One region of the Flavobacterium sp. XN-5 genome, then DNA from elsewhere that is predicted to be linked to it. Evidence: riboswitches for the same ligand, from Rfam matches in the RefSeq annotation. Region 1 holds a riboswitch; the other holds the start of a gene.

The links. Region 1 has a riboswitch for S-adenosylmethionine ahead of FQU23_RS05670 (Na+/H+ antiporter NhaC family protein). Riboswitches for the same ligand answer to the same signal wherever they lie in the genome.
Region 2: another riboswitch for S-adenosylmethionine. It lies ahead of thrA (bifunctional aspartate kinase/homoserine dehydrogenase I); the one in region 1 lies ahead of FQU23_RS05670 (Na+/H+ antiporter NhaC family protein).

The regions. Positions count from the first base shown of each region.
Region 1 covers NZ_VOGZ02000002.1:87,535-95,711, forward strand. The annotation lists gene FQU23_RS05670 (Na+/H+ antiporter NhaC family protein) at 1-830, opposite strand, end outside; SAM-I-IV-variant riboswitch at 888-984, opposite strand; gene FQU23_RS05675 (hypothetical protein) at 1,093-1,515, opposite strand; gene sucD (succinate--CoA ligase subunit alpha) at 1,721-2,593, opposite strand; gene FQU23_RS05685 (nuclear transport factor 2 family protein) at 2,680-3,042, opposite strand; gene FQU23_RS05690 (UDP-3-O-(3-hydroxymyristoyl)glucosamine N-acyltransferase) at 3,044-3,973, opposite strand; gene efp (elongation factor P) at 4,043-4,609, opposite strand; gene lpxA (acyl-ACP--UDP-N-acetylglucosamine O-acyltransferase) at 4,709-5,494, opposite strand; gene FQU23_RS05705 (bifunctional UDP-3-O-[3-hydroxymyristoyl] N-acetylglucosamine deacetylase/3-hydroxyacyl-ACP dehydratase) at 5,573-6,961, opposite strand; gene lpxD (UDP-3-O-(3-hydroxymyristoyl)glucosamine N-acyltransferase) at 6,954-7,997, opposite strand; gene FQU23_RS05715 (HD domain-containing protein) at 8,025-8,177, opposite strand, start outside.
Region 2 covers NZ_VOGZ02000009.1:58,265-66,441, forward strand. The annotation lists gene thrA (bifunctional aspartate kinase/homoserine dehydrogenase I) at 1-3,020, opposite strand, end outside; SAM riboswitch class I at 3,101-3,208, opposite strand; gene FQU23_RS13910 (hypothetical protein) at 3,386-3,592, opposite strand; gene FQU23_RS13915 (O-acetylhomoserine aminocarboxypropyltransferase/cysteine synthase family protein) at 4,114-5,388, opposite strand; gene FQU23_RS13920 (hypothetical protein) at 5,958-6,155, opposite strand; gene FQU23_RS13925 (hypothetical protein) at 6,356-6,661, opposite strand; gene metK (methionine adenosyltransferase) at 7,231-8,177, shown strand, end outside.

The DNA of each region.
Region 1 (8,177 bases):
ATAAACTCCATAAATGTAAAAGAACCGCTAAAAAAACCGATGATACCCGCTAGAATTGTACCAATAAGCAAGGTGGAAAACACATTTAATCCTACCAAGGCCAGAACAATTACTAATAGGTATGGAATGATTGGAAGCCATTCAAAACTTGCTTTAGGCAGCTCAACAGCAACAATATCTGAATTTAAACCTAGGTAAAAGAATAAAATTATAGTAATTACCGCGGCTGGAAGTGCAATAAATAAATTGACTTTAAACTTGTCTTTCAGTTTACATCCTAAAGATTGAGTTGCCGCAATAGTAGTATCTGAAATCATGGACAGATTATCTCCAAACATGGAACCACCCAATAAAGCACCTGAAATTAAAGGCAATGAAGCGCCACTTTTATCTGCTAATGTCACCGCTATTGGTCCTATTGCTACAATCGCACCCACAGAAGTTCCGGAAGCAGTTGATAAAAACCCAGCAATTAAGAATATTCCTAATGGAAAATAAGCCACATCGATAGTACTGATTCCTAAATTTACGACAGCATCGACACCACCCATCGCTTTACTAACCACCGCAAATGCTCCCGCAAGTAAATAAATCAAACACATAGTCATGATTTTACTTTCGCCACAACCTGCAATTAAAGTCGCTACTTTTTCGTCTGTGGAGGACTTGAATAGTAAAAAGGCAGCAATAATCCCTACTATTACCGCAATTGGAGATGGAAATGCATAAAAATCATCCAATACAATTCCGGCACCTAGAAAAGTAAAAATAAAAACAAACAGGGGAATCAAAGCGTACGGGTTTCCTCTTTTATTCGAAAAAATAGTCATAAAATTAATTTTAATATGAATTAAATATGACGAAAAACAAAAGCTAAAAAATGGGAATTAAACAACATTTTTTCCAAAGGATTTGGCTTATCGTTTTAGCACCTTGCTCGTTGTTGCAGGTTGCTATCTCATAAAGAGATTCGTGATAACGGCTGCAAATGTAATAAATTCATGAGATTTAAACGATAAAATCTGATAATTTTTTATAAAAAAAAGCCTTACCGAAGTAAAGCTCTTTTATAATAACATAGGTTGAAATGTTTTAGAATGCTACATTCCATCTTGGTAATCTACCGTTTTCATCTAAGAAGTTCTGTAAAATTTGTGCTTCTACAGCAGTTGGAATTCCTTTAGTTTTATCATTGAATGTTTCATACCACACTACTTCTAACAAACTAATATCTTCTTTAGACATTTGCGCTGGCCAAGAATATTTTCTTCCTGTTTTTGCAAATTGATGTCCTTCAACAATCTTTTCTTTTAAGCCACCATTTTTTATTTTCAAAGAGCCATCATTTTGTACTGTTCCAGTAGAACCTACCATGATTAACTCTTTCTCTTCTCCTACTGCATATACCAAAAACACACCACTTCCTTCTGAAGCATTACAAACTTGTTCTAAGCTGTCGTCTGTAGCAAATGAAAATGAGTCGCTAATCTTGAATTTTTTTAATTCCTTATACATATTATTTATTTTTATTTTATTTGGCTTTCACAAAAAAATACCCCACAATAAGTAAGGATTACTACAACCATATGTTTTATTTATTAAATGAAAAGGCTAAAAATGACCTCTTTTAATAAAGTGCAAAGATATTCTTTAATTCTATTTTATAATAAAAAAGCCCCACAAATGTGAGGCTTATTCTATTTTAGTTTAAAATAGCAAACTATCCTAAAACTTCTTTTACTTTTTTACCAATTTCAGCTGGAGAATCTACCACGTGGATTCCGCATGCTCTCATGATTTCTTTCTTAGCTTCTGCTGTATCATCAGTTCCACCTACAATAGCACCTGCGTGACCCATTGTACGACCAGCTGGAGCGGTAACTCCTGCAATAAATCCTACTACTGGTTTACGGTTACCATCAGCTTTAATCCATTTAGCAGCATCAGCTTCTAATTGTCCCCCTATTTCACCTATCATTACGATACATTCTGTTTCTGGGTCATTCATTAACAATTCAACTGCTTCTTTTGTAGTAGTTCCAATGATTGGATCTCCACCAATACCAATTGCTGTAGTAATTCCTAAACCTTGTTTTACTACTTGGTCAGCCGCTTCATACGTTAATGTTCCTGATTTAGAAACAATACCTACAGTTCCTTTTTTGAAAACAAAACCTGGCATAATACCAACTTTAGCTTCACCTGGAGTAATAACTCCTGGACAGTTAGGCCCTATCAATCTTGCGTTTCTTTCTTTAACATAAGCATTTGCTTTGATCATATCAGCTACAGGAATTCCTTCTGTAATAGCGATAATCACTTTTATTCCTGCATCAGCAGCTTCCATTATTGCATCAGCAGCAAAAGCGGGTGGCACAAAAATAATAGTAGTATCAGCACCTGCTTGTTCTACAGCGTCTTTTACTGTATTAAAAACAGGACGATCTAAATGAGTTGAGCCTCCTTTTCCTGGAGTAACACCACCTACAACGTTTGTTCCGTACTCAATCATTTGAGAAGCATGGAAAGTTCCTTCGCTTCCTGTAAATCCTTGAACAATTATTTTGGAATCTTTATTAACTAAAACACTCATGATATATATTTTATGTGATTTTTAAAAATTGTGATGCAAAAGTAAGGTTTTGAAAATTATTTGTGGCCATTTATTAACAAAATAAATTATGCTAATTGACTCATTTGGTGGCCTCGAAATAATTTATTGTCTTTTATTTGCCAAATCGATATGAAATGTGCCATTAACATCTCTTCTCTAGGGTTTTCTATTGTTTTAACAAAATGAGAATAGCGCACGGTAATCATATCATTTTCTTCAATAATATGACTTATTCTAATCTTCGATCGAACAAATGCGCGACCTAATTCTTCAGACAGATTTATTAAAGCATCGTAGTTAAGCTGTACAAAACCCGTACTGTTATTCCAATCTACCAGAATGTCTGCGTGCAAATATTCCTTCAGCACTGCACTATCAATAAGAGCATCTGATTTATAAAAACTTTGAACGAGTTCCTTTGCTGTCATATTATTTTAATTTATTTAAAATTTCTGGAATTTTCTTAATATTAGCCAGTTGTTTTAATTTTTCTCGTGATTCTTCTATTGGTGTACCAAAATAGGACTTTCCACCTTCAACAGATTTTGTGACACCTGTTTGGCCCAGAATGACAGCTTTTTCGCCAATCGTGATTCCGCTGGTTGTTCCTACCTGTCCCCAAATAGTAACTTCATCTTCTATAATAACACAACCTGCTATTCCAGTTTGAGAGGCAATTAAACACTTTTCCCCAATTACAGTATCATGACCAACATGAACCTGATTGTCAATTTTTGTTCCTGCTCCAATAACGGTATCTCCCGTAACTCCTTTGTCAATTGTACAAAGTGCTCCAATACCCACATTATCTTTTATCACGACTCTACCACCTGAAAGCAATTGATCAAATCCATCTTCGCGCTTTTTGTAATAAAAAGCATCGGCGCCTAAAACTGTTCCAGCATGGATAATGACATTATTTCCAATTATGGTATTGTCATAAATCGCAACATTAGCATGTATTAAACAATTCTTACCTATTACTACATTGTTTCCAATAAAAGCATTAGGCTGAATTATAGTCCCTTGACCTATTACAGCTGAAAGAGAAATTGAAGCACTCGAAAACTCAAAAGGTTTGAAATGTTTCGTCAATCTATTAAAATCAGTAAAGGGATCTTCTGAAATTAATAATGCTTTCCCTTCTGGACAATCTACTTTTTTATTAATCAAAATAATAGTCGCAGCTGAATTTAAAGCTTTGGTATAATATTTAGGATGATCCACAAATACAATATCGCCCTTTTCTACAACATGAATTTCATTCATTCCAGATACTGTAAAATTAGCATCCCCAACAAATTCACAGTTGATAATAGTGGCAATTTCTTTTAGCGCGTAAACTTTTGGAAATTTCATAAATTTAGTATTCGGTATTCAATGTTCAGTATTCAGCTTGATTACAAACTGAATACTGAAAACTGTAATTTACTCTTTTACACGCTCCATGTAAGAACCTGATGCGGTATCAATTTTAATTTTATCTCCTTCATTGATAAACAAAGGTACATTTACGCTAGCTCCAGTTTCAACCGTTGCCGATTTAGTAGCATTTGTAGCAGTATTTCCTTTAATTCCTGGTTCAGCATATGTTACTTCAAGAATTACTGACGCAGGCATATCTACAGAAAGAGGTAAATCTGTTTCTGTATTAATACTTACCATGACATTTTCTCCTTCTTTTAATAAATCTGGCGAATCTAAAATGTTCTTGTTCAAAGAAATTTGCTCGAAAGTCTCCGTATTCATGAAATGAAAATCATCTCCTTCTGGATATAAAAATTGAAATTTGTGGTTTTCAACTCTCACTTCGTCAATTTTATGCCCAGCAGAAAAAGTATTGTCTAATACTTTCCCATTTGTCAAACTTCTTAATTTAGTTCGAACAAAAGCAGGTCCTTTTCCCGGTTTAACGTGAAGAAATTCTATAATCTTGTATATGTCATTATTGTACTTAATGCATAATCCGTTTTTAATGTCTGAAGTAGATGCCATTTATTTTGCTTTTGGCTATTAGCTTATGGCTATTAGCGATTGATATTTAAATTATTTATTTTTAGGCTAATAGCTAGATGCCACGAGCCAGAGCTTTCTTTAGTAATTTCCTGTATAACCTTTCATTACACCACGTGACGAATTTCTAATAAAATCAATGATTTCATCTCGTTCAGGAGTCGCTTCCATCTCTGCTTCAATTATTCCTAAAGCTTGAGTTACGTTGTAGTTTTTTTGATATAAAATCCTATAAATCTCTTGTATTTCTTTGATTTTTTCAGATGTAAAACCTCTTCTTCTCAGTCCAACAGAATTGATACCTACATACGACAAAGGTTCTTTTGCCGCTTTAGTAAACGGCGGCACATCTTTTCGCACTAATGAACCACCCGAAACCATGGCGTGATCACCAACACTAATAAATTGATGAATAGCAGCTAAGCCACCAATAACAGCATGATTCCCAATAGTGACATGTCCACCTAATAGAACACCGTTAACAATAATCGCATTATGACCAACGATGCAATCGTGAGCAATATGAGCCGCAGCCATAATTAAACAATTGTTGCCAATTACAGTTTGTCCAGATGCTACAGTTCCTCTATTAATAGTCACACATTCTCTAATCGTACAATTATCACCTATAATTGCTAGTGATTCTTCTCCACCAAATTTTAAATCCTGTGGAACAGCAGATATAACTGCGCCAGGAAATATATTACAATTTTTTCCAATTCTCGCGCCTTCCATAATGGTAACATTAGATCCTATCCAAGTACCGTCTCCAATAACTACATTATTGTGAATTGTTGTGAAAGGCTCAATGACAACATTTTTGGCGATTTTCGCACCAGGATGAACATATGCTAATGGTTGATTCATCTACTTTTTTTTATAATTTATATCTATAAAATAAAAACCATGAAAGGGTATGTTTCAGGGCCTTATCCTATCATTAATTTATTGCTTTCTAGCAATTTGAGCCATTAATTCGGCTTCTGCAACTAATTTACCATTAGCGTAAGCATTTGCTTGCATATGACAAATTCCTCTTCGAATAGGTGTTATCAAATCACATTTAAAAATTAAAGTATCACCAGGTAATACCTTTTGTTTGAACTTAACATTATCAATTTTCATGAAATAAGTCAAATAATTTTCAGGATCTGGAACCGTACTTAATACTAATATTCCTCCGGTTTGTGCCATTGCTTCTACAATTAAAACTCCTGGCATTACTGGTGCTTCTGGGAAATGCCCAACAAAGAAATTTTCGTTCATTGTAACATTTTTCATCCCTACCACATGACTTTCAGACATTTCGATAATTCTGTCAATCAATAAAAACGGAGGTCTGTGTGGAAGTACAGCCATAATCTTATGGATATCCATCAAGGGCTCTTGGTTTAAATCAAAAACAGGAACATAATTTCTTTGTTCGATTTTTATGATTTTAGCCATCTTTTTAGCAAATTGTGTATTTACAAAGTGCCCCGGTTTATTAGCAATAACTTTACCTTGTATTTTTGTTCCAATTAAAGCTAGATCCCCTACAACATCAAGTAGTTTGTGTCTGGCAGCTTCATTAGGATAATGTAATGTCAGATTGTCTAAAATCCCATTTGACTTCACATTAATATCTTCTTTTCCAAAAGCAACTTTCAAATTCTCCATAGTAGCCGCAGATATTTCTTTATCTACATACACAATAGCATTGTTCAAGTCTCCTCCTTTAATTAAACCATTTTCTAATAATGATTCTAATTCATGCAGAAAACTAAAGGTTCTTGATTCTGAAATTTCATTTTTAAATTCAGAAATGCTTTTCATAGTTGCATTTTGAGTACCTAAAATTTTTGTACCAAAATCAACCATCGTAGTAACACAATATTGATCACTTGGCATGATTAAAATTTCGCTTCCGCTTTCCTCGTCAGTAAATGAAATAACTTCCTTTACAACATAAACATTGCGTTTTGTGTTTTGTTCTTCTACCCCTGCTTCTTCAAGTGCTTGAACAAAATATTTAGACGAACCATCCATTATAGGCAGCTCTGAAGCATTTAATTCGATAATAACATTATCTAAATCACAACCAACTAGGGCCGCTAACACATGTTCTGGCGTTTGTATTTTTACTCCAAGTTTTTCTAAATTGGTTCCTCGTTGTGTATTTACAACATAGTTTGCATCTGCTTCAACAACAGGATGTCCTTCTAAATCTACTCGGACGAAAGTAAAACCATTATTTACCGGAGCAGGTTTAAAAGTCATTGTAACTTCTTTACCAGTGTGCAATCCAACTCCTGTTAGCGAAACTTCTGTCTTTATAGTTTTCTGTTTAACCATTATTCCCGATTTTTTGGTTTAATATTTGTTTTTTTAATTCTTCTAATTCTGCGACGATCTTTGGTAAATTTTTAAAGTGGACATACGATTTACTGTAATCGTTGTAACCAAATGTTGGACTTCCTTGTAAGATCTCCGCATCTTTGATGTTTCTTCCTACTCCGGATTGCGCCTGAATTCGAACATTATTCCCAATGGTTAAATGTCCTGCAATTCCTACCTGACCACCAATCATTGCGTTTTTCCCAATTTTAGTAGAGCCTGCAACACCAGTTTGAGCTGCAATTACGGTATTCTCTCCTATTTCCACGTTGTGACCAATCTGGATTTGATTGTCCAGTTTCACTCCTTTTCTTATGATTGTAGAGCCCATTGTAGCTCGATCTATAGATGTACAAGCTCCAATGTCTACGTTGTCTTCTATTATGACATTTCCTATTTGCGGAATTTTTTTAAAGCTTCCGTCAGGATTTGGCGCAAAGCCAAAACCATCAGCTCCTATCACCGCACCAGAATGTATGGTACAATTATTTCCAATTACGGTTTGCTCATAAATTTTAGTTCCTGCAAAAATAGTTACATTATCGCCAATGACAACATTATCTCCGATAAAACAGTTAGGATAAATTTTTACATTGTCGCCTAAAACGACCTTAGAACCTACATAGCTAAAACTACCTAAATATAAATTCTTACCATAAGTAGCATTCTCTGCTATTACCGAAGGCTGTTCGATTCCGCTTTTAGCCCCTTTTGCCTGATCATAGAACTCTAATAATTTAGAAAAAGCCAAATAAGCATCTTCTACTTTTATCATCGTTGTCGTTATTTCCGATTCTGGAAAAAAGCTTTTATTTACAATCGTGATTGTAGCTTGGGTGCTATATATGTAGTTATTGTATTTTGGATTTGATAAAAAAGTCAGCGAGCCTTCCTTTCCTTCTTCAATCTTAGACAACTCATGCACTTCAGCATTGGGATTCCCAACAACTTCACCTTCCAATATCCCCGCTATTTGTTCTGCTGTAAATTTCATTGCGACAAAAATATAAAAAAATAGATTTTAAATGTTCATTTCCACGAGTTGTTTTGGGAAACATATGTAATATTTGGTCACTGATTTAGATAATGATTTTAAATTCAACTGATCAGAAGATTCAATAACAGTTTCTACTGTCCTATCTTTTTTCAATATTCGTATGGGTTCTGCTTCTTT
Region 2 (8,177 bases), on a different contig from region 1:
ACTTCCTCAAACTCGTTTTGCAAGTCTAATTCTCTAGCTAAAATCAGTAATTTTCGACCCACATCATTCCCACATAAATCCTCTCTTGGATCTGGTTCTGTGAATCCGCTATCAATTGCTTCTTTTAATATTTCGCTAAACGGAACATCCTTCGAAGAGAAATGATTAAATAAATAACTTAATGTTCCGGAGAAAACTCCTTTTATTTTGGTGATATTTTCACCAGAAAGATGTAGTAATTTAATAGTATCAATTAACGGCAATCCCGCTCCCACATTAGTTTCATACAAATAATTCTTTTGATTTTTCTCTAAGACACTTCTCAATTCTTTATAAAAACCATAACTCAATGTATTAGCTACTTTATTTGACGAAATTAAATCAAAACTACTATCAACCAGCGGAATGTAATTTTCTACAAAAGTTGCAGATGCGGTATTATCAATAGCTATCAAATTCTCTAAATGATTCTCGTTTGCATAAGCGATAATATCATTTAAAGTGTAACTAACTCCATCCGTTTCAAGCTCTTTTTTCCAGTTTGCATTGATTCCGCTTTTATTAAGCAATACTTTTTTAGAATTGGCAATAGCAAAAACATTAAGCTTTATGTCTTTTCGTTTTTCGATGGAAGCCGCCGACTCTAATATTTGGTTAATTAAAGTTCCTCCCACTAATCCATGTCCGAAAATGGCAATGTTTATTTTCTTGGCTACGCCAAAAATCTCTCCGTGAATAACATTTAATGCTTTATAAAGTTCCGTTTTTTTGACAACTAAACTTACATTTTTACCGGTTACAGTATTGTTGAAAAGAATAGGCACAATTTTGTTTTTTATCAATGCCGTGTAAGGCTTATGAAACGTACTTAAATCTTGTCCAATAATCGAAATCACAGATACATTATCTACAACAGTAATCTTGTTGACATCCTTAGAATAGAAATCGTTTTCAAATTCTTTCTCTAATTCGATCATGGCTTTTGTCGCTTTATCAGCCGCAACAACTAACCCGATTCCTCTTTCAGAAGATCCTTGAGATATGATACTTACACTAATATCATTATCGCCCATAACTTTAAAAATTCGAGCATCAACACCCGTTTTCCCTAATAATCCTCTGCCTTCCAGATTTACTAAAGAGACATTTTCTAATATTGAAAGAGTCTTAATTCCCGCAGCATCAGAGTTAGCAGTGATTAAAGTTCCATTATTTTCATGATTAAAAGTATTCAGAATTCGAAGTGGAATATTTTTTTCTAATAATGGAATTATGGTTTTGGCATGTAAAATATTTGCTCCAAAATTAGCTATTTCATTTGCTTCATTATAAGACAAAGTCTCAATCTTTTTAGCATCTAAAACCAATTCAGGATTGGCAGTGTAGATTCCGTTAACATGAGTGAAGTTTTGTAATTCCTCCGCATTAATATAATTTGCAACTAGCGATGCGCTATAATTACTTCCGTTTCTACCCAAAGTCGTGGTCTCGTGTTTATCATTCGAACCAATAAAACCAGTAATTACCAAAACAACATCTTTGTTATCTTTAAAAATTTGGATGATATTCTTCTTCGAAACAGCGTCTAAAGGTTGTGCGTTACCAAAGTTGGAGTCCGTTATAATTAATTCTCTGGTATCTGCTAGTTTTGCAGGAATACCTCTTTCATTCAATAAAAACACCAATAATTTAGCCGAAAGTACTTCGCCATGCGCTAAAATCTGATCTTGAATCTTCACACTATAATCCCCAATCAAGCTAACACCTTCAAAAAGTTTATCTAATTTATCAAATTCAGTCGAAAAATCAACTGCATCAAAACCATCTTTTTGATAGGTTTTAAAACTTTCTAAAAGTGGTTTGTAATTTCCGCTTTTGGCTGCAATAGTTAGAATATCATCTAGCTCATCCGTTGCTTTTCCTCTTGCCGAAACTACTACTGCAATTTTCTCTTCTCTCTTTATTTTACCCTCAATAATATCCAAAACGGTATTAATCCCTTCACCATTTGCTAAAGATTTACCGCCAAATTTTACTATTTTCATCTGTTTTTTATTTTTGAAAACAACTTCTAATAAATTGTCTAATTGTTCGTATTCCATCAAAAAGGCATCGTGCCCGTGCTGTGAGTCTATCTCACTATAGAATACATTATTTTTAAATTTTTTAATCTCATTGTAAGTTTCTCTATTCTCCTTTGCTGTAAAAAACAAATCCGAATTAATTCCAATTATGTATATATTGGCATCCACTCTTGAAATAACGGTCTCAATAGACTCGTGATTCCGAGTGATATCGATCGTTTTTAAAAGTTGGTTCATCATTTTATATGCCGAAAGCTGAAACCTTTTTTCTAATTTTTCTCCATGATAATTCAACCAACTTTCCACCTGAAACGTTTCTAGTTGTACGTTGATGTCTCTATTAAATTTCTCTTTGAAAGATTCTGGCGTGCGGTAACATAACATGGCGTGAATACGCGCATCTTCAATAGGTTTTATTGAATTATTTAGGATTTTCTCTTGCAAATAACAATTAGCAATCAACCAGTCAGTCGCTTTCCAATCTGTAGCAATGGGAATAAAGTTTTGAGCCAATTTAGGCTCTAATGCCAAAATTTCCCAAGCAATTCCTCCACCAACAGAACCGCCGATGAGCGCGAATAAAGTATCAATCTTTAAAACCCGAAGGCCTTCGATGAAAATCCTAGCGATATCTCTTGCTATAAAATCTCTGTAATTTTCGATAGTAGCCGAATTGAAACCATTACCTGGCACATCAAAAGCGACAATAGTATATTTTCTGGTGTCAATGGTTTTATCTACTCCCACTATATCATTCCACCATCCAGATTCACCAATTACTTGTGAGTTCCCGGTCAAAGCATGATTAATTAAAATAATGGGAGCGGTATGCAATGGAGCGCCAAAAACCTGAAAACTTAAGTTTAGGGTAGCATAAAAAGCACCATTATGTGTGGTGAAGTTTTGTAGGGTTATATTTGTTAGTTTATTTTCCAATTTCAAATCTTTAATGATTTTTGATTTGTATTTGGAAATATTAGAAAGAAAAAACTAGGTAAATACTAGAAAAATTCTTGTTGTTATCTTTCCACGTTTGGCGTGGTAGAATGCAGCACCTTCTTCGATAAATCGAAGGGTTGCTAAGGCTTCACTGGGTCTAATCCCTCGTCCTTTCTTTATAACATTTCAATACGTTTGTGAACTTAATACTGCAAATTAACTACATATTTTTATAACAACCAAACTTTTATGATTCTGATTATTAGCTAAAAATATTTTTAACAAAAAAAACGCAAGAGCTCGCTGAATCAAACAATTCAGAAATTCCTCGCGTGTAAAAAACTATATTGAATAACTTTCAATTAAATAAAAAGTGTATCATTTTCTTTTGAATACATCAAAAGTTGTAATGAGTTGACAACATTTTTAGCTTTTTCTCCGTTTGCAATATTCATCCCTAATCTTGGGTTGATTAGTTCATCGATTGCAATTATATTGTTCCTGCTTTTTTTGCTTCTTATGTTTCTAAGAAATCCCCATACTCTTGAAAGTTTGTTTGTTGCACTCATGATATCTGTATTTAAGTTGTTTGTTTTCTATTATTTTCTCAAAAATCACTATAAAAAAAATCCTTTTGGAAAAAATACCAAAAGGATTAAAGTCATAAAAACTTATACTTTTAGTATCAACAGACCTTCTCGCAAAACATTGCGACAAGGATCTGAATCTTTTTATTTGAAAATATCTTCATTAGCTTTTTCTATTGTGAAATAAAACTTTTTTTAAAAATAAAAGCCTCCCAATTATCTTGGGAGGCTCTTGCTATATTATATTTTTATATAATTTTAATGCAATTACAAGCTCCCGAATTTCTTCGATGCGACTAAAAATTGTTTATAAATATTTAAATTCATTTTTGGTATTTTTCTTCAACAAATATCTCATTTAATTCTATAATTTCCAAATGATTCACATTGATTTAACGATAATTTCATGTGACAAATTGAAAAAATGGTCAATATTAACGTTTGCCACTATTTATATCCAAAAATCATCTTTAGAATTAAATAAAACTTTAAAAATGATCTAACTACAATGAATCAAAAACAGCTTTTAGATCCGCCTTTAAATCTTCAATATCCTCTAACCCGACAGAAAGACGAATTAAATCTTTAGAAACTCCAGAAGTTAATTGCTGCTCTTCTGACAATTGTTGATGCGTTGTGCTAGATGGATGAATAATTAATGATTTTGTATCACCAATATTTGCTAAAAGCGAAAACAATTTTGTGTCATCCGCTACTTTTTTAGCAGCATCAAAACCTCCTTTCAAACCAAAGGTCACTAATCCGTTTTGTCCTTTTGGTAAATACTCTTGTGCTAAATTATAATACTTGCTTGATTTCAATCCTGGATAATTCACCCAAGATACTTGATCTTGCGACTCTAACCATTGCGCTAAAGCCAATCCGTTTTCACTGTGCTTTTTCACACGAATAGATAAGGTTTCTAACCCTTGAATAATTTGGAAAGCATTGAAAGGACTCAAAGCCGCTCCATAATCACGCAATCCTTCGATTCTAACTTTTGCTATATAAGCCGCAGCACCTAACGCATCATGATAAACTAAACCATGGTAACCCGGATTAGGTTCTGTGAATTCAGGAAAACGACCACTACTCCAATCGAAAGTTCCAGCATCAATTATAGCACCACCTAATGAGGTTCCATTACCAGAGATATATTTAGTTAGTGAATGAATTACAATATTTGCTCCATGCGCAATAGGGTTTAACAAAGCAGGTGAAGCAACCGTATTATCAACTACAAACGGCACTTTTAAAGTTTTAGCTACTGCCGCTATCGCTTTTAAGTCCAATACATCTAGTTTAGGATTACCTAAACTTTCTACAAAAATCACTTTGGTATTGTCATTGGCAGCTTTTGCAAAATTTTGCGCATCCGAAGGATCTACGAATGTAGTTGTAATACCTAATCTTGGCAAAGTAGCATTTAGTAGATTGAATGTCCCACCGTACAAACTACTTGAAGCTACAATGTGATCTCCCGTTTTTAACATGGTCAATAAACCTGTTGCAATTGCTGCTGTTCCAGATGCGGTAACAATTGCCGCGATTCCTCCTTCAAGAGCCGCTAAGCGTTGTTCTAAAATATCATTTGTTGGATTATTTAATCTCGTGTAAATAAAACCTGCTTCGGTTAATCCAAATAGATTAGCCGCATGCTCTGAATTATCAAACACATAAGATGATGTTTGGTAAATAGGTACTGCTCTTGTCCCTGCGTGTTTTGTTACATCATGTCCAGCATGTAAGGCATTCGTTTCAAATTTAAATGTGCTCATAATTTTAGTTTTTTAGTTTTATTCTTTTTTATTAAATGAAAAACCCTTTCAGACAGCTATCCAAAAGGGTTTTAAGTTGTATTATAAACTTATACTTTCGGAATCACCTGAAACAAACACACATCATGACTTTTGCACAAATCATTGATTTGGCAACACGTTTATTGATTTGCATAAAATTAAGGTTGATCATTTTTGAATTATTATTTATTATTTAAAAAAATATCTTTGTTCAATTTCAAAAAAAAAAAAAGCTTCCCTTTTTGAGGAAAGCTTTTGCTATATTTAAGATTTAAAATTAAAGCAATAGACTACCCCAGGAATTATCCTGCATGGCTTTCATCTTATTACAAACATTTAAACTCATTCTATTTCTTTTTTTGTTGAAACAAATTTCCTCACAATAATTCATATATCCTAATATATTTTAAAAAATAACAAATAAAAAACATTCTGTTAAAATACCAATAATCAAATATTTCTAATAAAATTCAATCTTATTTTCAATAAAAATTGAATTTCGTCTTTGAATCCTAATTGTTTGTTTTATTTTTAAAACACCTTTCAAATTATATAAACAATATATCATTCTCTTGAGAATACATTTGAAGCAACAATAAGTTTGAAGCACTTTTGGAACCAACAATTTTCGTTTTTTTGGCTTGAATCCTTGGATGAACTATTCTATTTTTTGGCTCGCCCTTCGCCTCGTTTTTTGTCGTAAATTGAAAATTCGACTCTACCGCAGTTGTTTTTAAAGTTTCCATGACACTAATTTTTACTCGTTTTATTTTTCCTTTTAATCTTAATCCGTTATCAGAATTTTAACTGCAGTTATTTTTATTTTCAATAGTTTTCAAAAAGCTTTATCTTTTCTTACGAACAGTAAAAAACAAGAATACTATTTATTTTCGCATGGGAACGTCCTACTAATTCATTTTTCAATGGATTCTCAAAAGTTCTAAAATCACTTAAAAAAAGCGTTAACAACCTTCATATTAATTTTAACCACTCTTCTTACTTGTCGCTCGCTTAACATTTTTTTATTGTACGCTTTAAGAAGCCTTTTTTTAACCGCTTCCCATTTTTCTTTCATATACGGATATAAGGACAATGAACGTAAATCTCCATTTTGAGCCATTAAATAGTGCTTATTATATTCTTTAACGTAATTATTATAGTCGTCTAAACACATATCCCATTTAGAATTTCCAACATTGTGTTTTGCAGTTCCTGTATTTTCCATTACTAAAAACTTTTCGTTTGCGCTCATGATAAAATATTTTATGGTTAATAATTAGTCTTTCTATATCCTAACGTCCATTTGTTGTGCCTAACATTTGGAAGATTTTAACAAATTTAACAAACTGCAGGTAATGAATTAAACTTAGTCGATTAACCGTCATAATATCAGTTAGCTAACATTTTTATCAAATAATAATTCAGAAAAAAGCCGCAAAAAATATTGTATCGAAACAACCTTACCAACAATGCTAAAGTAATCTTATGAATCCAGAGGAAAATAAACAAAATATTATTTCAGTTTTAAGAAATAAATTTCACTAACAATACAGATACTAGCTAGTTCCTTTTTTAAATAAAAAGAATAGCTAACTTCTAATTAAAAAAAAAGTTAAGTTTAATTTGCAATTCAAAATGGTTTCATACCTTTGCACTCAATTACAAGAGGAAAAATTTGAACTGATTGCAACCTCTTCATAATGAAATGAATTCATTATGAATGCTGAAAAATTTTCAGTAGAAAAAATGCTAAAGCAGAAACTCTTCTTTAGTATTTCCCGCAATTATTTTTCCTCCCTTAATATTAAAATACTATTTATTATGGCATATTTATTTACGTCAGAATCTGTAAGTGAAGGACACCCAGACAAAATTGCAGATCAAATTTCAGACGCATTAATTGATAATTTCTTAGCATTCGATGCTGATTCTAAAGTAGCTTGTGAAACATTAGTTACAACTGGACAAGTAATATTAGCTGGTGAAGTAAAATCAAATACCTATCTAGATGTTCAACAAATTGCTCGTGATGTGATCAAAAAAATTGGTTACACTAAGAGCGAATACATGTTTGAAGCCAACTCTTGCGGTATTCTTTCTGCGATTCACGAACAATCTGCAGATATAAACCAAGGTGTTGACAGAGCAAATCCTGAAGATCAAGGAGCTGGTGACCAAGGAATGATGTTTGGTTACGCTACAAATGAAACTGAAAATTTTATGCCTTTGGCACTAGATTTATCTCATAAATTACTGCAGGAATTAGCTATTCTTAGACGTGAAAATAAGGAAATCACTTATTTACGTCCTGATGCTAAATCACAGGTAACATTAGAATACAGCGATGACAACAAACCTACGCGTATTGATGCTATTGTAATTTCGACTCAACATGATGATTTTGATGAAGAATCAATCATGCTTGCCAAAATCAAGAGTGATCTAGTTTCGATTTTGATTCCAAGAATCATTGCAAAGAATCCTGCTCACGCTCATTTATTTAATGATGCTATTCAATACCACATTAACCCAACGGGTAAATTTGTAATTGGAGGACCTCACGGAGATACTGGACTTACAGGTAGAAAGATCATTGTAGACACTTACGGTGGAAAAGGAGCTCACGGTGGTGGTGCTTTCTCTGGAAAAGACCCAAGTAAAGTAGATAGAAGTGCTGCTTATGCTACACGTCATATTGCTAAAAACTTAGTCGCTGCAGGTATTGCTGATGAAATTCTTGTTCAAGTTTCTTACGCTATTGGTGTAGC